4 regions of the Brevibacillus sp. HB1.3 genome follow, and region 2 is predicted to be linked to each of the others. Evidence: riboswitches for the same ligand, from Rfam matches in the RefSeq annotation. Region 2 holds a riboswitch; each other region holds the start of a gene.

Region 1 (5,236 bases), on a different contig from region 2:
ACACGGCATGTCCATATTCCATCCAATGATGAGTTTGCAGAAATCGCCAAGGATATTAATACAGCCAGCGAAATGCTGCAAAAGGCGGTAGAAAGAGGGGATTTCGCCGAAAACAGCAAGGATCAGCTTGTTTTGAATCTGGCGCATGATTTGCGTACACCACTGACATCTGTTCTGGGTTATCTGGATCTCATTTTGCGAGATGAGCAGATGCCACATGAACAGATGCGGCATTATGTGACAATTGCTTTTACCAAGTCGCATCGATTGGAAAAGCTGATTGATGAGCTATTCGAAATTACCAGAATGAATTACGGCATGGTTACCATCGAGCAAAAGGTCATTGATTTGAGTGAATTGCTAGTCCAGTTAAATGAAGAGCTGTATCCTTCCTTTGAGAAAAATGAGCTCGTCGCGCGGTGTACGGTTGCTGCCCAATTAGTGATCGTGGGAGATGGGGAGCTGCTGGCACGCGTATTTGAGAATATACTGACCAACGCGATACGCTACGGGGGAGATGGCCAATTTATCGATTTGAACGCTTATCGTGAGGGCGATGAAGTGGTTGTGCAAATCATGAATTACGGTGACCAGATACCAGAGGAGGCGCTACCGCATATTTTTGAAATGTTTTTTACTGGCGACAAAGCGCGAACGCATCAAGGGGGAGGCACAGGACTCGGCCTGTTTATTGCCAAAAATATCGTCGAGAAGCATCGGGGAACGATTTCTGTCCAAAGTGATTTGATTCGAACATGCTTTGAGGTCAGGCTGCCGTATGGATGAAAGGATGGAAAAAATAAAAAATGGAGACGCTTCAATATTTGGTAGAATATTCTTGTAACGGGACAAATTAACTTCGGGGGAGTTATGAATAAAAACACATGGACATTGATAGGTGCGGTAGTTATTGCTGGAATATCATCGGCTACTTGGGCTGGGGCCATTAACCAAGGGGATAAGGAAGCACTACAGGCATATAAAAAGATGGAACAGGCACGTAACCAAGGGAATGAACCCTTAAGCAAATTGAGTAGTAATGTAACCCTTTCGGATTTTTCAATTCAGGGAGCTGTTTTACCAGAAGCGGATAAAATACGTAAATACAACGATACGAATATGCAAGGATTACTATCTTCAACGGATGAAAAACTTTCCTTCATTATGGAAGGGGATGAAGTAAAAGGTATAGTTTTAGCAACAGATACAAAGCCAATCATGGCTGGTGGTGAAAAAACTGGTCCTGAATTGTTTACCCTTTACGAGAACATGAAAAATACACTCGGGGAAGATGTAAACATTACGTACTTTAGTTATGCAGGTGGGTTTATCTTCGTTGCAACTGATAGGGAAGGTGAGGAAAGCTTGTGGCTCGATCGACGTGCTTCTACTTTTTTAGAACTTCCTTCGCACAAGCAACTCAAATCTGAAGAAGTTGTAGAAAAAATTCGAGAAGGTGCGGAATCGGTGGTTGAAGAAAAGACAAACGAACTAGAAATGGGAAGTAAATCTGAATAAAGCGTATAAAGCTAGCTGTTGGCTTTTCACGGAGATTGATAGATGTTCAAAGGCCACTCCAGACAAGGCTGGGAAAAAACAAGAAAGCCGGGTCCCCGCTAGAGGACTCGGCATTTATATCCAAATTTCATTATCCGATGAATTCTTGTGCCCAGTATCCATTCACAAAGCCTACACCGATTTTGGTGAAGGAAGGATTCATGATGTTTTGACGGTGTCCTTCACTGTTCATCCATTGGTTCATGACTTCTTCAGCGGTACGTTGACCCATGGCGATGTTCTCACCCGCGGTCATAGAAGATACACCGAATTGTTTCATCATGTCAAATGGAGAGCCATACGTAGGGCTTGTATGGTCAAAGTAGTTGTTGTTGGACATATCAGCCGCTTTTGCTTGTGCAACTTTATTCAGGGAAGCATCCAGTTCCACTGGCTTCAAACCTGCTTTTGCACGCTCTTGGTTTACCAAATCAGTTACTTGCTTCCCAACAGAGGAAGCATCCACTTGTTGGTTAGCTTGTTTTACTGGCTGTTGAGCTGGCTGCTGTTGATTCGCTGGTGCTGCGTAAGGTGCTTGCATTTGCGGTTGGACAGGTTGCATATATGGTTGATATCCGTATTGCGGACATGTGGTAGCTGCAGAAGCTGTGTTAGAAAAGCCGGAAAGAACAAATCCCAATCCCAATGTCGCGATTGCAACAGTACCAAGGCGTTTCATATTCACATCGTCTCCTTTTTTTGGCCTACGAGGTTAGTTGACGGATTCGGATTGAGGAAACAACCCTACGCACTTTGGCGATTCACCCCATGCAGATCTCTCATCTGCAAGTAAAAAAGATCCCCCGCACTTCCATTCGAGAGGAAGTTTCGGCTGTTTTGTTTGGCATGACCTAGAATAACAGAGATTCACCGGTGAAAGATACCCGTAAAATTTGGTAGGATTAATAAGAATATCAGCATCAGTCTCATACTTTATTTTCTCTGAACAATAGAAAATGGGCTAGGGAACCTCATTCCCTAACCCATTTTTTCATTCATTTCGTTTAAATCAAATTCTCCGGATTCAAGCCTTCCAGCTCTGGCAATACAAAGCGCCCATCTTTTCTGATCAGCACATCGTCAAACCAGATTTCTCCGCCACCGTATTCAGGGCGTTGGATTTGGACCAAGTCCCAGTGAACGGAGGAGCGGTTGCCATTGTCTGCTACTGTGTAAGCATTTCCTGGCGTGAAGTGGAAGCTGCCCGCGATTTTTTCGTCAAACAGGATGTCCAGCATCGGGTGGAGGATGTGCGGGTTGAAGCCGATCGCGAATTCTCCGATATAGCGTGCGCCCTCGTCCGTGTCGAGGATATCGTTCAATGCTTTAGTATTGGAGCTGGTCGCCTCCACGATTTTGCCTTCTTTGAAAGTGAATTGCACATCATTGAAGGTAATGCCGTTGTAGATCGATGCCGCGTTGTAGAAAATCGTTCCTTCCACGGAATCGCGTACAGGAGCGGTGTATACTTCGCCATCCGGGATATTGCGTTTGCCGTCACACTTGATGGCATTGATTCCTTTAATGGAGAAGCGCAGGTCCGTTTTTGGACCGACGATGCGTACACGATCAGTGCGCTCCATCAGCTCTTTCAACGGAGTCATGGCAGCGGACATTTTCGCGTAGTCCAGATTGCAGACGGAGAAGTAGAAGTCCTCAAAGCTCTCGAGACTCATTTTGGATAGCTGTGCCATCGACTTGTTTGGGTAGCGAAGTACAACCCAGCGTTTGTTCGGAACGCGCTCGTTTGTATGTACAGGTTGATACAGGACGCGAGCGTAAATGCCCATTTTGTCTTCTGGTACGTCGGCATACTCGTTGATGTTGTCGTAGGCGCGGATGGCGATGTAAGCGTCCATGTCCTTCATCCGGTCATACTCGTATTTTGCCATCAGAGCCATGTGTTCTTCGCTCGTGCCTTGATAGAGTGCACGCATGACTTCCTGGTCTTTCAGGGTGACCAGAGGCAGAGCCCCAACTGCAAATGATTCACGCACAAGTGCACGAACGAGTTCAGGTTGCAGGCCTGTATTTTCGATCAGAACTTTTTCGCCTTTTTGCAAATGGAGTGAGTAACGGACGAGACGGCTTGCCAGTTCATTAATACGTGGATCTGCCATGGTGGTAACCTCCGTAGTAAAATAATTTTGATTAATGATTAATTTGTATTATTACATAACTGAGCGAAGGCTCGCCAGTGTGTTTGATGCTTCGATTACAGGCAAGCCTCGTAGATCGCGGTTACATCGGATTCATTCAATTTTCGTGAGCTAGGCAGATACCCGATTCCGCGTCCGCCGATGCGAACTGCTTCTTCGGCCATTTGGGCCAGCGATTGTTTGGTCACACCGAAGTCAGACAGACGTTCTGTGATTCCCATGCGCTCATACCACCGGCGAACGGCATCAATCGTTGCTCGTGCTGCTTCGCCCTCGTTCTCCATCGTAACACCAAAACAATGACGTCCCATACGGGCTAGTCTCTCGGGACGGTCTTGCAATATCACCTGTTCGAAATAAGGAAGGGACAGGATCGCCAGTCCACGACCGTGAGCCATATCATAGATTCCGCTCAGTGGATGTTCAATTCCGTGCAACGGCATGCCAGCACCGCGACCGCCAGCAGCGAAGGGACTGATGCCCAGCGTGCTCGCCCATAAAAGGGTGGATCGTGCTTCAGCGTTGTCTGGTTGCTGGATCGCTGTGATGGAGTGCTCGACGACGAGGCGAATGAGTGTTTCGGAAATCCCGTCCTGAACGTGGGTCCCTTCCGCGCTGATCAAATAGTTTTCAAACAGATGGGAAAAGATATCGGCGCAAGACTCCGCTGTGACGCGAGCCGGAACGGTAAAGGTGACAGACGGGTCAAGAATGGCAATCTTCGGGTAAAGTGCTGGACCGTTGATCGAAGATTTTTCATGCGTGTCCCAATGAGTCAGGACGCTGATATGGTTTGCTTCCGAACCTGTGGCGGCTACTGTCGGGACGGTCATGATCGGCAGTGCTTCCTGAACGGGTACCAGTAATTGACCAGAACCGCTCGGATTTCCCCGCATGTAATCGTAAATCGGGCGTCCGGAAACGGCTGCCGCCGCAATCGCTTTGGAGGCATCCATTACGGAGCCGCCACCGATAGCCAGAATGAAGTCACACTGATGCTCACGCGCAAGCGCAGCTCCGGCATCAACCGTTGCGGTACGCGGATTCGGTTCGATTTTGTCAAAAACAAGATACGCCACTTGAGCTTCCTGCAACAGAGCCTTGGCGCGGTCCAAAAGTCCTGTACGTTTGGCAGCATTGCCGCCTGTAACGAGCAATGCTTTTTGGCCTAATGATTTTGCTTCTTGGCCCAAACGTTCCAGTTCGCCTATGCCAAAGTAAATTTTGGTAGGAAAAGACACTTCAAATGGAAACATCTGAAATTCCTTCTTTCACGTATTGGTTGTACCACTGACAAGTTTATCATAAACAAACGAAAAGAGCCTGCCCGGAGGGGGAGGCTCATCTTGTTCAGGCAACGCGAAAGCGATCACTGATTTCTTGCAACCGCTCAGATAAGGATAGAAGCTCTGTTGCCAATTGACGTGATTTTTCAATAGAAGTGAGCTGTTCGCGCGAGGCGACCAACATTTCTTCTGTGCTGCTTTTTGTCTCTTGTGAAACGGCAACAAACGCATCGA
Region 2 (5,236 bases):
CGCAGGCGATACCGTCATCGGCGCCACCTTGAACAAAAACGGCTTTTTGAAGGTCCAGGCAACCAAAGTCGGAAAAGAAACGGCTCTGGCGCAAATCATTAAAGTAGTAGAAGAAGCACAAGGAACAAAAGCACCGATTCAGCGTGTAGCTGACAGCATCTCCGGGATTTTTGTCCCAATCGTAGTAGGGATTGCTATTCTTACCTTCTTGATCTGGTACTTTTTCGTTATACCTGGCAACTTCGGTGAGGCTTTGGAAAAAGCAATTGCTGTACTCGTAATCGCTTGCCCATGCGCCCTCGGTTTGGCAACACCGACCTCAATCATGGCTGGCTCTGGACGCGCAGCTGAGCTGGGCATCCTGTTCAAAGGCGGGGAGCATCTGGAGACGGCTCACCACTTGGATACGATCGTCCTCGATAAAACAGGGACTGTAACCAAAGGCGAGCCAGAACTGACAGACATCATCGCCATTGATATCGAAGAGCAAGAGCTGCTCTCTTTGGTCGGTGCCGCTGAGAAAAACTCCGAGCACCCATTGGCTCAAGCCATCGTTCGCGGAATTGCAGATAAAGGAATCACCTCGGCTGATACAGATTCGTTTGAAGCCATTCCTGGTTTCGGTATCCGAGCAACGGTTCATGGCAAAGAAGTACTCGTCGGTACGCGCCGTTTGCTGGAAAAATATCAAATTTCGTACCAAGCAGTGTCTGATACCATGCTGGCATTGGAGCGCTCCGGTAAAACGGCGATGCTCGCAGTCGTCGAAGGCAAGCTCGCTGGCTTGATTGCCGTAGCGGATACGATCAAACCAACCTCCAAGCAAGCGGTTCAGCGCATGAAAGCAATGGGATTGACTGTGATCATGATGACCGGTGACAACCGTCAAACCGCCGAGGCCATTGCCCGTGAAGCAGGAATAGATCACGTCATCGCAGAAGTCCTGCCTGAAGGCAAAGCCGCAGAAGTGAAAAAACTGCAAGAACAAGGCAAAAAAGTCGCGATGGTCGGCGATGGTATCAACGATGCTCCAGCACTCGCTACCGCTGACGTCGGTATGGCAATCGGTACAGGTACAGATGTGGCGATGGAAGCAGCCGATATTACCCTGATGCGCGGAGAACTGACTAGTGTCGCAGACGCTATCGAAATGAGTAAGCTCACCATCCGCAACATCAAGCAAAACCTGTTCTGGGCATTGGCCTACAACACCTTGGGCATCCCCATTGCCGCAATAGGCTTACTCGCTCCATGGCTTGCCGGTGCCGCAATGGCCTTCAGCTCCGTATCCGTCGTACTCAACGCACTGAGACTACAACGAGTAAAGCTGTAACAACAGTAACAAGCGGCTTTGTCCGCCTTACCTATACAACATAAAATGCAAGGAGAGATTGATCATGACTAATATCACATTGAACGTAGAAGGCATGTCTTGCAACAAATGCGTAGCGCGCATCGAGAACACATTGAAAGATCTGGGTGCAGAAGGTAAAGTCAACCTGGCTGAAAAAAAGGTTGAGGTTTCCTATAACGAGAGCAATTTGACTCTCGATGCAGTGAAAGAAGCTATTGAAGACCAAGGCTACGACGTCGTTTAATCATCGTGTTTGTGAAAAGCATAGCTCCTGCCTGATTCATTGAGGCGGGAGCTTTTTGGTGTTGAGGTAAAAGTGGCTGTAGTGGAGGGGAAGAAGCCCATTTCCAGTCTACGCTTCGGCCTACGCCCCGCGAGGGGGTAGACTGTCCGCTCCGAAATGAATGTCGGGAGCGCTTCAGAAGTAGAGTTTCGAGGATGTAATCTCAGAGGTTGAAGCTGAAAACCCCCGCCATTCATTTCGGAGCTAAGGAGGGCTCCAGAGGCGCTAGGACTGGAAATGTTCTTCTTCCCAAGCAGCTTTTTATTACATCTTGAAAGCAGCATTCAAGCTGTCTTTTAAAAAGCATGTAGACCCACAACAGCTCGTAGAGGAAACAGGAGAAATGAGCGAAGATCTTTGGACACACCTACCGAGGCGTAGTGAAAAAAAGCGAAACTGCCTTTAGCGTCCACCTCTGAGACACATCTTGATGGACTACTTTGGACGCGGTTTCGCTTTTTTTCACGGAGCCGGGCACCCCATGCTCCCGCGCAGGGGTTCCAAGAATCTGAGCGTTTTCTCCTGTTTCCTCCCCACCACAACAGCGAGTAAAAGGCACCAATATCTTGATTTTATGAGCAACGAACAGCTAATCCAATCCGACTCATAAAGAAAAACAGAATCCGGTTAAAACCATGCTAAACGAACGTTCACAATAACTGGAAGCGAGCGTATAATTCAAATCACAATCACCATTAAATAAGAGGCAACACAATACGGCCTAGTTCCGAGATTCTCGGAAGCGGGGGAACCAATCTTTTGGGGTTAATCCTGAGTGATCAGGAGGGATGAGGAAAAGTCTTCTCTGCCATCCTACCCGTCAGCTAACCTCGTCGGCCAAAGCAGGGAAGGTCATGGATGGATAAAGTCTAGGCATTTTATGCGCAACAAGGGGATTCCTTGCGGGCGTGTGATAGGCCGATACAGGCTTTTTCTTTGGGACCTTTGTTCTGGAGAAGAAGAATGGATCGGCCTATTTTTTTATGGAAATACCGACGAGCAGCTTATGCGATACAGACGCGAAGGAGATGGTGTGGATCGCTGGGAGGCAGTTGGTACGACATAAATCGCTGACAATCGAAAATCAGGAAGACAGAGTACAGGGGGTCCTGAAAATGGACGCCAGGTATTACGTAAGCCTGCGGATTTTCTACACGAGTAAAAATCAAGCGTGCCTGCTTGGGTTTGCTTGAGTGTGGAAGCTTCGCGGGCTTTTTGCATTTACGAAAAAACGAAGGATGAGAGATACCATGCCCAAAATGAAAGTCCATAAACTGACAAAAGTATTCGGCAAGCAGCCCGAGCTGGCCTTGAAGCTGCTGACGGAAGGACGTACGAAAGAACAAATATACAAGCAAACCGGCCAGTCCATTGGGGTCAATCAGGTCAGCTTTGAAGTCGAGGAAGGCGAAATCTTCGTCATCATGGGCCTGTCCGGCAGTGGCAAATCAACCTTAATCCGACTGTGCAATCGACTGATTGACCCGACGAGCGGAAGCATCGAGATCGATGGGGAAGAGATCGTGGACATGAAGGCGACAGCTTTGCGCGAGGTGCGGAGGAAGAAGCTCGGGATGGTTTTCCAAAGCTTCGCCCTGTTTCCGCAGCGGACGGTTCGGGAAAACGTGGAGTTTGGTTTGGAGATTCAACAAGTACCACCAGAGCTCCGGCAAGAAAAAGCACGAGAAGCACTCGCGCTCGTTGGATTGACCGAGTGGGAAAATGCGTACCCGGATCAATTGAGCGGAGGGATGCGTCAACGAGTCGGATTGGCCCGGGCGTTGGCTAATAATCCAGATATTCTCTTGATGGACGAAGCGTTCAGTGCACTGGACCCGCTCATTCGAAAAGATATGCAGGATGAGTTGCTGGAGCTTCAGATGACGATGAAAAAGACGATCCTGTTCATTACACATGACTTGCACGAAGCGTTGCGGCTGGGCGACCGGATTGCCTTTATGAAAGACGGGCAGATCATTCAAATCGGCCGCCCTGAAGAAATCATGGCAGATCCCGCGGATGAATTCGTGCGGAAGTTCGTGGAGGATGCCGACCTGTCCAGGGTGCTCGTTGCAGAAAATGTGATGAAACGGGCAGAAGCAATCACGCCAGACAAAGGGGCCCGAGTGGCGCTGCAACTCATGATGGATAACGGAGTGTCCAGCTTGTACGTCGTGGACAAAAAGCGCACACTGCTCGGATTGATTACGGCGTATGACGTATCACTCGCGATCAGTACGGGAGATTCACTGGAGGCGATCATGAAAACCGACCTCCCTACCGTTTCACCTGACGCACGTCTGCACAGTTTGTTCCCGATGATGGCAGACCTGCATGTCCCGATTGCGGTAGTGGGCGAGCAGCAGCGTTTGTTGGGTGTCATCGTAAAAGGAGCGGTGCTAGGCGGGCTGGTAGGTAAAGTCAATGTCCAAGAACATCAGAGAGCAGAGGTGATAAGTGATGGACGCCGTGCCTAAGCTGCCGATTGGCGAATGGATGGAAGGATTCGTGGAGGTGCTGGGCCAGTACAAAGGGGTATTGTTTGATCCGATGTCTATCATCATTTCCACGATGGTGACTTACTGCTCCACGGTTTTGGCAGAGATACCTTCGCTGATTCTCATCTTGCTGCTAGGGGCCGCCACGTGGGTTTTTGCAGGGAGAGCGCCTATGGTCTTTACGGTGATCGGACTTTCTCTTATTCACAACTTGGGGTACTGGGATGAAACGATGGAGACATTGGGACTTGTCCTCACTGCCACCATGATTTCGATCACTATCGGGATTCCGGTGGGCATTCTTTGCGCGAGGCACGATACGTTTCGTAATCTCGTCACGCCAGTACTGGATTTGATGCAGACAATGCCAGCGTTCGTATATTTAATTCCCGCGATCTTTTTCTTCGGCTTGGGCGAGGTGCCGGGTGTCATTGCCTCCGTTATTTTTGCTTTGCCGCCAATCGTGCGTCTTACGAACTTAGGCATTCGTCAGGTCCCAGCGGAAATGGAGGAAGCGGCGGACGCCTTTGGCGCAACTGGCTGGCAAAAGCTCGTGAAAGTACAACTGCCATATGCGAAATCGACGATCTTGGCGGGAGTTAATCAATGTATCATGCTCGCCCTGTCGATGGTGGTCATAGCGGCTATGATCGGGGCGAAAGGCTTGGGTGCAGATGTATATCGCGCCGTTTCGCAAGTGGATATAGGAAGAGGATTCGAGGCGGGGTTATCCATCGTGATCATCGCTATCGTCTTGGATCGGCTTACCCAACATGCAGGAAAAAAGGAGCGAAACACATGATGAACAAAATGGTTCCAGCTATATTGGCGGTCATGATGGGAGCGACAGCTTGGCTCGCAGGCTGCTCTAGTCAAAACACAAACACACAAATACCGACAGCAACGGTGGTCGGTCCGATTCCTTCTGAGACGTCGGACAACGTACTAGGAGAAAAGCTCGACTACAAAATCATCGGAATCGACGCAGGAGCAGGCTCGATGGTAAAGACAGAGGAAGTCATGAACCTGTATGGCTTGGATAAATGGCAGCTTGTCGAAGGCTCAGATGCCGCTATGACAGCAGCTTTGATCAAGGCGTAC
Region 3 (5,236 bases), on a different contig from region 2:
ACACACCTGCCGGCAAAGAAACAACAAAAGCAGCAAGCTGAATCAAGCCCTCTGGATCGGTAGGCAGATTGATGCCAATATATTCTGCCAGCCACTTCACGAGGTTGCGGTCGTTAATTATTTCGTTGTACCACCGATGAATTCCGGGGTGATCTTTCCATAAAAAGTATAGCCAAAAGAAACAAATAAACGCGGCAGTAATTGCACTGACGGCCAGTAACATGCCATAGCGCACGTATTGCCACTGAATACTTGCCAATCGCTGTCGACGCATCCGCCAGTACCTCCTAGATGTACTTGACTTTTATATCGCCGACAAGCAGCGAGATATGCAAGTTTACTTTTTGCAATGCTTCATCATACTGATCAGAACGAATCTTAACACTGCGATTGATCCCCCCCTGCCGGTGGCTTAGCACCTCCAGGTCACCAATACTCAAGCCTGCCGTTACTGATACAGGAAGATCGATAGGCACATAAATCGTCACATCGCCTACCCAGCCCTCTACGACAAGAAACGCCTCATCCCGCATCAACACTGCCCGGGAAAGATCAATCACAACATCCCCGATTCCATGCCAGACATGCAAGTAATTCAGTTCAAAACGCCCGGAAGTCAGGTGGTAATCTCCAATCAGAGAACTGCGGGAATCTTTTGGCAACATGTCGTCAGGTGATGAAGACATCTTTTCGTGATGAGGAATATTGCTACCAACATGCTTCCATTTGTTCCAGCTGTCTTGCCAAGGGCGTGCCGCTGTTGAAACGTTCACTTCATTCGGGACACTCGCATCACTAGTCAAAATCGTCTCCGCAGCAGATGGGGTCCCACTCTCTCCCAATGGTTGATTCACACGCTGATCTCGTTTGCTGTTCTTTCCCCGAATCAACTGAAAGCCGAAATAAATAAACACGATTGGTACTGCAATCTGGAACAAATCATCAATCCCGACACCAAACCACATGTCCGTCGCGATGATGGTCCCCAGGGAGAATAGAATCCCTCCGCCAATCCGATTTTTATTCCCCCACAAACGAAGGCCAAAATAAATAAGCACCATCGGCCACAAATCAAACAGACCGAACGATATGATACCCAAACTGTCTAACAAAAGACCGATTCCCGTAAAAATAATCAGGACACCAGCCAACATTTTGTGCAAACGGGACAGTTTCACAAAAGTCTCCTCTCTCACGCCCCACGCTGATCGTTTTCACTTTGACCATTACGACATGTATAGATGAATGCAGGCGGAATGTTCAACAGGGTAAAGTCGATCTTGACCCAGGAAAAACGATCCTGCAACTCAGCTTGGAGTTGTAGCGAATATTGGAATGTAATAAATAGGCCCCCTGGCTTCAGTACAGATTGAACTTCGTCCAGAATTGCTGCCCGCAGCTCTTGTGGAAAATTGGCGAATGGCAGACCTGAGATAATGACATCTGCACCTGCAAGGTCCTGCTCCTCCAAGTAAGACCTAAGTTTAGTCGCTTCCTCCCTGATAGGAAGATCGGGAAAACGTGATTGAAGCATAGAGCGAAATTGGGAATCTCGTTCCACGAGCACGTACTGTGTGCCGGGATGCAAGCGCTGATAGATCGTTTGGGTAAATGCCCCTGTACCAGGTCCCAGCTCCAGGATCACATCGGTTGAAGCCCAATCGACGCTTTTCAACATTTGCTCACATAAAAAACGAGAGCTGGGGATTATACTACCGACGCGTCCAGGCTCAGCGATAAACCGCCGCAAAAAGACCAAGAAGTCCTGCAAGAATCGTACCTCCTAGGGGAAAAGCAGCCTGATGTACACAGGCTGCCGAATTGACACAATCTATTCTACACCTTGTCCCCCAGTTCCTGTTGAATTAGGATTGTACTGGTTTGGCTAGCGGTGTTTTTACTTCATTAATGGATGCTTTGATGCTGGCAAGTTCTGCATCGAGATCGTCCTTTTCCAGTTCAGACAAAGCGTTCTCCCAAGCGCGATTCGTTTGGCGCCATTGCCCGCTCATTTGCGCTTCTGCTTCCATGCGCATGACTTTCTCTTCCATGCGAGCGAAGCCACGGCCTGCGGACTGATTGCCGATACCGACAACTGCTTGATTGACTTGCTTTTGTGTACGAGCTACTTGTGCACGTGCCATCAGTGTGAACTTTTTCGCACGCATTTTATAGAACTCTTCCTTCAGCTCAGCCAGCTTCTCGCGCATTTGCGTAGCTGACTCGGATGCTGACAGGTAGAGGGTTTCATACTCCGCTGCACGGCCTTCGTACTGCTTCTTGTCAGCGAGTGCCCGACGAGCCAACTCGTCTTCTCCTTCAGTCAAGGCGAGCTTGACTTGGCGATCACGTTTTTCGATCAGAGCATTGGCTTCGTCCAATTGCTGACGGAATTTCTTTTCCAGTGCAACCTGACGGGCAACCGCTACTTCAACTTGTCCGATTTCTACTTCCATGTCACGCATATATTGATTCAGCATCACTACTGGATCTTCCATCGAATCCAATGCATCATTTACCGAAGCTACTGTCAGGTCACGCAAACGTTTAAAGATACTCATTATTTTTTCCTCCTCATCATATCACATCATATTGTTCATCCAAAAGACTCTTGCGACATTGGCGTTACTGTGGGCGTCTTCTTACATCTCTCTCCCAAGTGTCCAGCGTATCTTCCTTTAATACTTTTTGGGCCCATTCACGCTCCCAAGCAGGTGGCGCTTGTTTAGGTTCTTGGCTGGGACGCAGTAAGCGATATCCCAGATAAATCACCCCAATGGCCAGAAGCGCGTGAAACAGTAGGTCAAGCTTGCCAATCAACATCAGGAACCCGAATAGGAAGACCAGGATTCCCCAAAAACGTGAACCGGTTTGTCCCATGATCTTTTTGGCACCGTATATCATGATCACGCCGGGAATGATAAACCCGAGCAAGTCTCCGATATCGATACCCACCAGATCGAGAAGAACCAACCCACCGACTAGCAGCAGAACCAGCCCGAGTAGTACTTTGCCAGACCGTTCGCTCATTACTCGCTTACCTCCATTCGTTTTGCATGTGGTGCTTGTGGAACGTTATGCCCTTATTGTAGCCCTCGGTATAGGCTTCCCATAACGGGCGTGCGGTTGGTTTTTCCCTCCGTCCTTGGACGGAGACATTTTCCTGCCTTAATCGGACGAGCTCTCCCGCAACGCAGGAATAAGCCCACGTCGAAGGGCGGCTTGCACTGTCGAACGAAAACGTTACAGCATTTGACGGTATCTTTGTGACGAATCTGTGAATGAACAGATAAAAAGAAGGAAAAAAAGGACTGGCGTAGAATCTTCGTAAGAGTGCGTGTAAAAAAACATCGAAAAATAGCCGAATTCCGCTTAGCGGAAACGGGGGAACCACGTTTTTGGGGTGAATGGTTGCTACTCCTAGCAGCCTAGGGCGTCCTTTCGACCGAACCCTTCAGCTAACCTCGTAGGCTCACGAAGGGAGCAGTTTCTTTTGCGCAAGATGGTTTTATCTTTATTTATGGCTGGATTGCTTGCTATGGGGGCAGGCGCTGCACAGGCTGCTGAGGAGAATACTCTCAATGAAGTTGTCAGCGACTTGTACGGTACCCCTTACAAATCTTCCGGCTCGTCCAAAAAGGGCTTTGACTGCTCCGGTTTCACGCGCTACGTATTTGATGCGTTAGGTGTAGACCTGCCTCACAATTCTGCTTCCCAGTACGAATTAGGTACAGAGGTAGACAGAAAAGATTTGCAACCAGGCGATCTCGTATTCTTCAATACGAACGGTCACAGCATTTCTCACGTGGGTATCTACATCGGAGACGGCACATTCGTGCACTCGGAATCTGGTCGTGGAGTCGTCAACACCAAGTTGAACGATCCATACTACTGGAGCAAGCGTTATGTAGGCGCCAAGCGTCTCAGTGCTCCTGTTCTAGCGAAAGCAGAAACTCCGAATAAGGAAAAAGCGGTGCAAGCTGCATCGTTGCCGGAAAAACCAGCTAAAAAATAGTCATTCGGCAAAATAATAAAAGCCAGGGACACTACGTCTCTGGCTTTTTCTGACGAAATTTAGTACCTGGTCTAAAGAGGTACCCTCACATATTAGAACAACTTAATAACTTACGGGGTTTCTTCCCCTGATAGGGGCAAAGCATGTTATGATAGACAAGACCCATTCTTTGAGTGGTATTCCTTATTAATAGAAGTAACTGGGGGTTGTTCCGGTGAAAGATCACATTTTAATTGTCGATGACAATCTGGAGATTATTGAACTGCTAGAAGACATTTTGGAGAACGAGGGCTTCAGCGTTTCCTCTGCTGAAAGCGGAGAAGATGCACTCTCGTTGCTCAGCCAAGGTGAGCGTCCCAACCTGATCCTTTTGGATATTATGATGCCCAACATGAGTGGCTACGAGCTCTGCTCTCAAATTCGCCGTGAGTGGGATTTGCCTATACTGTTTCTCAGTGCAAAAGGAAAAGCGGTAGATAAGGTAGTCGGCTTTGAAATCGGTGCAGACGATTACATCACGAAGCCTTTTGATACAGAAGAGCTGCTCGCTCGCATTCGTGCCCACCTTCGTCGCTATGAGCGCATTCGTAGGCATACCGAAGAGCAGCCTGAGAAGGAAACGGCCTCTTCTCCAATTACGGTTTTGAAATTCAAGGACTTGGAAATTCATAAAGAAACGTATTCCGTATATGTATGTAACCAAAAGATCGAGCTCTCTACCAAGGAATTCCAACTACTCACCTTCCTCGCAGAAAATGCGGGCATCGTCTTTACAAGAGAGCAAATTTATGACCGTGTTTGGGGATATGGTTATGGCTCGCTCAATACAGTGACGGTCCATATTAAAAACCTCCGTGAGAAGCTGGAAACAGAACGTCAATTCATTAAAACACAATGGGGGACAGGCTACGTATTTATCGGGGAGAAGCTTTAAATGAGCTTGCGCAATAAAATTTTTCTCTCCTTCATTGCCTTGCTCACACTCAACATTTTGTTGTTTAAATTTGTTTTTCAAGACATTATTGTCGCTCAACTAAAAAATGACCGGCATAATCAGTACCAGGCTGAGAAGGAAGCCGCTGAGAAGGTCATGCTCAATCAACTGCTTCTCGTCAGTAATTTCAAGGACCCAATCGAACGCATGGAGCTTGAAAAGCAGTTGCCAGACGACGTGATGTACCGCATGCTCGTGAAGGATGCCAACGGAAACACTATCTACAG
Region 4 (5,236 bases), on a different contig from region 2:
TTTACCTGATAAGGATAAACGATACCTCCTCGTCCCGTTACGATATCGACACACGTGCTGAAGGAGAGCACATCGATAATGACGATCATATCCGATGCTGCTCCGACCTGTTCTACCCCTTCGTATCCCCAATCAAATCGAGCTGTATAGTCTAGTTGTTTGCATACAGTTCTATCTCCCAAACCCTCCACCATCCTCTATCCAAAATAGTTACTCGTCCCCTTACGTTCGCCGTTACAAATTAAGACAAGAAACAATATCGTATTATTGTCCCACTAGATTAAAAAGAATGGAGTGAACATGGATGTCTGAAATCGAATACGACGACGATCAAGGTAATTCGGAAAAAAGAAATCACAGACGCCCAAGAAAAAATACTGTGAGAACGACCGGTATTTTGCAAAACAACCTCGCCCGTGCTCTTACCGCTCACCTCGACCTAGTAAATCTGAACACAGAAGCGGTTGAAGTACGTGTGCAAGTATTAAACTGGGGTAACGCAGTTACGCAAACGAATCCAGTTAGCACTTTGCTTGACATCACGCAATTAATCCCTGCGAATACTCGCACTGCTTTCAATGCACTGGTCCCCGCTTCTTTCCACTATGAAGTGCGCCTTACCGTAGCAGAAAACAACAGAAATGTCCTTCTCACCACTTATGGCCGTACTTCTATCGGCGGCGGTCAAGTTGTTGGTCTTACCGTTCTTGACAGTCAATTCCAAACTGTCGAAATCGAAACTTGTATTTAACTATCTTGTAGGAAGAAAATGAGGAATTATGGTGGGACGCCATAGTTCCTTTTTTCATCCATTCGCATGCAGGAAAAGGCGCTTGGGACGACCACGACAAAAAAAGAAACTGCCCTCGAAAGGACAGTTTCTTTGAAAAGGAGACTTACAGTTTTACTACGTTCTCAGCTTGTGGGCCACGGTTGCCTTGAACGATGTTGAATTGAACTTTTTGACCTTCGTCCAAAGTTTTGAAACCGTCACCTTGGATTGCGCTGAAGTGAACGAATACATCGTCTCCGCCTTCTACTTGAATGAAACCGAAACCTTTTTCTGCGTTAAACCATTTTACTGTTCCGTTCGTTTGCATCTAAAAAAACCTCCAAAAATTCAATTTGAATATGCTAGTCATATTTACCGAAGCAAATAAAGCTCACATATCATGAAGAAATACCAGATCATGTGCGATGATACGCCTTCATGATATGTGAATTTTACTTATTCAGTAAATATGCAAATGTCATAGGACGGAACTGCAAAATTAAAAACTAAACCTTTTGAAAACCTAAAACAATGAAAGCCCTTCCTCTCTTCCATCCTTGCGGCTCCGATGACCGCGCCAGTGTGAATCGGGGATTCAAAAATGTTATCCATCAGCATACAAACACCTCGATGAATGATTAGGTATCAATTTTTCAAGTAGCAACCTCATTCTACCATGGTTGTCCAATAAAAGCAACCGTTCACCCTTATTCTGGACGATGCGGAACTCTGATACAATAGGATTGGGAGGGATTACATTGCAAAATCATATTTTGACAACCATTCAATTATCCGAAATGCTTGAAAAGAAAGTGCCCGTACTTTTATTGGACGTACGCGACGCCGAGAAATTTGTTTCCGGCAGCCTCGTTCACGAAAGCGCATCGACGCAAAACGTCCCCTATCTTCTAATGAAAGAACAGGACAAGCCGCTTGATGAAGAAACCGAAAAACTCGCGCAAAATGTGCAGATCGTTACCTTATGTACAACAGGTAACAAAGCTCAAAAAGCTGCGGCTCTCCTTCGTGAGCATGGTTTCCATGCAAATGCATTGGAAGGCGGCTTAACCGCCTGGAAGGAACAATCAAACGAAACAAAATGAGCCTAATTTATCAACGATTCTAGCTATTTGCCATATATTACTCCTTTATTTCGATTGGGATTGTCTGATATCGTTGTTCATGCCAAACGAAATAAGCCGAGACTTCCTCTTTGAAAAGGAAGTGCGGGGGACTTTTTTGTGGATGAGCTATTCCACATTGGGGTGAATCGCCACACTGGCGTAGGGTTGTTTCCTCAATCCGAATCCGACAACTAACCTCGTAGGCAAAAAAAAGGAGAGATTTGTTTTATGAAACGTTTTGGTTCTGTTACAATCGCGATGACTCTTGGTCTGGGCTTGGCTTTGACAGGGTTTGCTTCTTCTGCTTCCGCAGCATCTAACTGCCCATTGAAGAACGGACAATTCCAATTCAATGTGGGTCAAAATATGGGACAATTCCAAAAAGCACCAAATGCTCAACAGTTTCTTAACTTTTTCCAAAAGCAAGGCTTTGTTCCTGGCCAGCCACAAGCAGTACAGCTAATGCAACCTGTTAAGCAAGGACAAGCTACACCTGTACAACAACCATGCCCGTATCAACCAGGATCTTTCCAACAAGCTCCCGTACAACAAGCTCCAGTACAACAAACACCAGCACAACCAGTACAAACAGCACCAGCACAACCTACCAATACTGTCACTGAGCCTGCCGCTCCAGTAAATCAAGCGGATCAAGCTAAGACGGGTGATTTTGCGAAACAAGTCGCTGATTTGGTAAACCAAGAACGTGCAAAAGCAGGTCTCAAGCCTGTTCAAATGGATGCAACACTGTCCAAAGTAGCTTTGGCAAAAGCACAAGATATGTCTGCTAACAACTATTTTGACCACAACAGCCCAACGTACGGTTCCCCATTTGACATGATGAAGCAGTATGGCATTCAATACTCGACTGCAGGTGAGAATATCGCCATGGGTCAACAGAGTCCACAAGAAGTCATGCAACAATGGATGAACAGTGAAGGCCACCGCCAAAACATTATGAACCCTGACTTCACGAAAATTGGTGTCGGCTTCACAAATGGCTACTGGGTACAAGAATTTATCGGGTAACACGCTTTGCACGAAACGAAAAGCCGGTTTCTCTTAATCGAGACCCGGCTTTTTCGTGTAGGCATTATTCCGGCTGTGTTTCAGAAGCCTGTTTTTTGGGGGTACAGCAGCTTTCCTGCTCATCTAGCAAAGCAACGTCCTTTTGATTCATTTCTTGCTTGGTTGGGTAAGCAGATACTTGCTGCAGCTCGGCATTGACATCAGACGATTGTTTCATCCGTATGGCCCCCTCGCCGTTTTTGGTGGTGCATCCCTAGTATGCACGCGGTTCTAAACGACTCATTCCTAAGGAACACTGGAAGCACATGCAAATGAACCTATCTGCTAATAATATGTTCAAGGTCTTTTAGGGCAGCCGCTGCTGCCGCGACAGGATCTGATTTTCCTCCAACGACCAATAAATCTCCCATGACATCTGTTTCTACCCTGATTGCTTTTGTCGTACCTAATACGGATGCAAACGGATGGGTAAAATCCACCGCACATAGCTCAACTGCTACTGTAAGCGTACCATTCGCTTCCTTTTGGATCGTTCCGATCAGCTTGGGAATCTTCGTATGCTTTTTCCACGTCTCGATTTGTAACGAGGTTATTTCGCGAATACTTGCGCGTGCGATATCGGTTAGATTTACTTGCCCGCCAAAAGCAGCGTTTGCCAGGATCGTGAGCTTCGAAGCTGTATCCCAACCATCGATATCGTAAGAGGGGTCCGGTTCGGCAATCCCCATCTTCTGAGCGAGCTCGACTGCTTCTGTACAGGTGAGCCCCTCTTCCATCATTTTTGTAAGCACGAAGTTCGTCGTTCCCGTAAAAATACCTTCAACTCGTTTTACTTCACAGCCTGCCAGGTTATACTGCAAAAGATCGATCGTCGGCAGAGCTGCTGCTGTTGCCCCACTAATTTTCAACGCGGTACCATGTTTTTTGGCAAGAGCGGCCAAACTAGCATAATCAACAACTAGCGCACCTTTTGAAATCGCGATCGCATGCATGGCATTCTCCAATGCATACCGAATATAAGTCAGACCAGGTCCACCCTCTTTTTCAGATGGACCTGCCTCGATGAGTACGTCTGCTTGAACTGATTTGATAAACTCCAGCGCGTTCCAGGTTGGGTTCCCTGCTTGTTTTGTATGAGCATAGTCTGCCCATTTCCCTGAATCGATTCCGTTCTCATCATAGAGGCCGGACGTTGAACGAACGATTCCCACGAGTCTGACATCCGCTTGATATAGCTCGCGGTACCGCTCCCGTCGCTCTTCCAGCAGTCTGGCTACCTGCTGTCCTACTGTTCCGAAGCCTGTCACCATAATATTCCAACGTTTCATGAGTCAATCTCCTTGCTGTTTATGCTTCGTTTATTTCCACCATTTTTTTCTATTTTTATCTTGTATCCGGTGCAAATCCTTGCGATTCAGTTTCTTTCCTGTTTTTGCCGAGTAGAGCTCTTCCGTATGATCAATAAACAATATTCCTTCCAAATGGTCCATCTCGTGCTGAATACACCGAGCAAGGAAATCTTCGGCTTCGATTGTCTTTGTTTCTCCTTGGCGGTTCAGCGTCTGGACTTTGACATAATTCGCCCGACGAACGATTCCGAAAACACCTGGTATTGAAAGACAAGCTTCTTGCCCTACCTGCTCACCTGATTTTTCTATCAACACCGGATTGATTAGTTCAATCAAGCCGCTGCCGCAATCCATGACAACTAAACGCTTCGGGATACCAATCTGGATCGCCGACAAGCCTGCTCGACCTTTCGCAGCGTAAATGGTTTGGGCCATATCATCCAATATCTTTTCAACCTGCGGAGTAATGGAGCGTACTCTTTTTGAAGTTTCACGCAAGATAGGGTCCCCCAGGCGAACGATCATGCGTTCAGCCATTTCCTTCTCCCTCCCGCATTACTCAGTTTTCGATATCAAGGTAGCAAATCAGGTCCTCGCTGTCAAAAAGAACCTCGCAAAATCTGAAATATCCCCTTGGGCAAGGGTGACAAATGCATGTAGATACGCTATCTTTATTGGTAAAGATAGATGTTTGTATATGAAAAGGGAGGCTACCATGCATTCATTGGCATCAACGCTGAACGAAACCATCCAACGAGAAAATCCGCACGTGTATGAAATGCTGTCCAATATCGCCAAGCTGATCTATTTCCCAAAAGAGGGGATTCTCAGTCAATCGGCAGAAGCGAAAGCAAAAGCGAAAAAGTACAACGCAACCATCGGGATTGCACTGGAAAACGGTCAACCGATGCACCTGAAGGTCATTCAAGATAACCTGTCTGCTTACCAGCCAAAAGACATTT

The links. A riboswitch is a leader RNA that binds a small molecule or an ion and turns the genes downstream of it on or off. The one in region 2 is predicted to bind cyclic di-AMP.
Region 1: another riboswitch for cyclic di-AMP. It lies ahead of HPY31_RS18130 (CAP domain-containing protein); the one in region 2 lies ahead of HPY31_RS24700 (hypothetical protein).
Region 3: another riboswitch for cyclic di-AMP. It lies ahead of HPY31_RS22440 (C40 family peptidase); the one in region 2 lies ahead of HPY31_RS24700 (hypothetical protein).
Region 4: another riboswitch for cyclic di-AMP. It lies ahead of HPY31_RS04390 (CAP domain-containing protein); the one in region 2 lies ahead of HPY31_RS24700 (hypothetical protein).

The regions. Positions count from the first base shown of each region.
Region 1 covers NZ_JABMIT010000007.1:230,635-235,870, reverse strand. Annotated here, with positions in the region: gene HPY31_RS18140 (sensor histidine kinase) at 1-786, shown strand, start outside; gene HPY31_RS18135 (hypothetical protein) at 871-1,518, shown strand; gene HPY31_RS18130 (CAP domain-containing protein) at 1,649-2,236, opposite strand; cyclic di-AMP (ydaO/yuaA leader) riboswitch at 2,244-2,401, opposite strand; gene HPY31_RS18125 (aminopeptidase) at 2,562-3,677, opposite strand; gene HPY31_RS18120 (iron-containing alcohol dehydrogenase) at 3,773-4,972, opposite strand; gene HPY31_RS18115 (methyl-accepting chemotaxis protein) at 5,067-5,236, opposite strand, start outside.
Region 2 covers NZ_JABMIT010000013.1:149,473-154,708, reverse strand. Annotated here, with positions in the region: gene HPY31_RS24710 (heavy metal translocating P-type ATPase) at 1-1,333, shown strand, start outside; gene HPY31_RS24705 (cation transporter) at 1,398-1,598, shown strand; cyclic di-AMP (ydaO/yuaA leader) riboswitch at 2,346-2,492, shown strand; gene HPY31_RS24700 (hypothetical protein) at 2,621-2,830, shown strand; gene HPY31_RS24695 (quaternary amine ABC transporter ATP-binding protein) at 2,888-4,114, shown strand; gene HPY31_RS24690 (ABC transporter permease) at 4,098-4,937, shown strand; gene HPY31_RS24685 (glycine betaine ABC transporter substrate-binding protein) at 4,934-5,236, shown strand, end outside.
Region 3 covers NZ_JABMIT010000011.1:49,756-54,991, forward strand. Annotated here, with positions in the region: gene HPY31_RS22415 (sensor histidine kinase) at 1-274, opposite strand, end outside; gene liaF (cell wall-active antibiotics response protein LiaF) at 288-1,178, opposite strand; gene HPY31_RS22425 (class I SAM-dependent methyltransferase) at 1,193-1,771, opposite strand; gene HPY31_RS22430 (PspA/IM30 family protein) at 1,866-2,561, opposite strand; gene HPY31_RS22435 (LiaF transmembrane domain-containing protein) at 2,626-3,030, opposite strand; cyclic di-AMP (ydaO/yuaA leader) riboswitch at 3,350-3,489, shown strand; gene HPY31_RS22440 (C40 family peptidase) at 3,494-4,015, shown strand; gene HPY31_RS22445 (response regulator transcription factor) at 4,230-4,949, shown strand; gene HPY31_RS22450 (sensor histidine kinase) at 4,950-5,236, shown strand, end outside.
Region 4 covers NZ_JABMIT010000001.1:929,873-935,108, forward strand. Annotated here, with positions in the region: gene HPY31_RS04370 (2-phosphosulfolactate phosphatase) at 1-191, opposite strand, end outside; gene HPY31_RS04375 (hypothetical protein) at 380-751, shown strand; gene HPY31_RS04380 (cold-shock protein) at 897-1,100, opposite strand; gene HPY31_RS04385 (rhodanese-like domain-containing protein) at 1,531-1,875, shown strand; cyclic di-AMP (ydaO/yuaA leader) riboswitch at 1,960-2,117, shown strand; gene HPY31_RS04390 (CAP domain-containing protein) at 2,125-2,925, shown strand; gene HPY31_RS04395 (hypothetical protein) at 2,990-3,142, opposite strand; gene HPY31_RS04400 (homoserine dehydrogenase) at 3,243-4,253, opposite strand; gene def (peptide deformylase) at 4,284-4,811, opposite strand; gene HPY31_RS04410 (aminotransferase class I/II-fold pyridoxal phosphate-dependent enzyme) at 4,990-5,236, shown strand, end outside.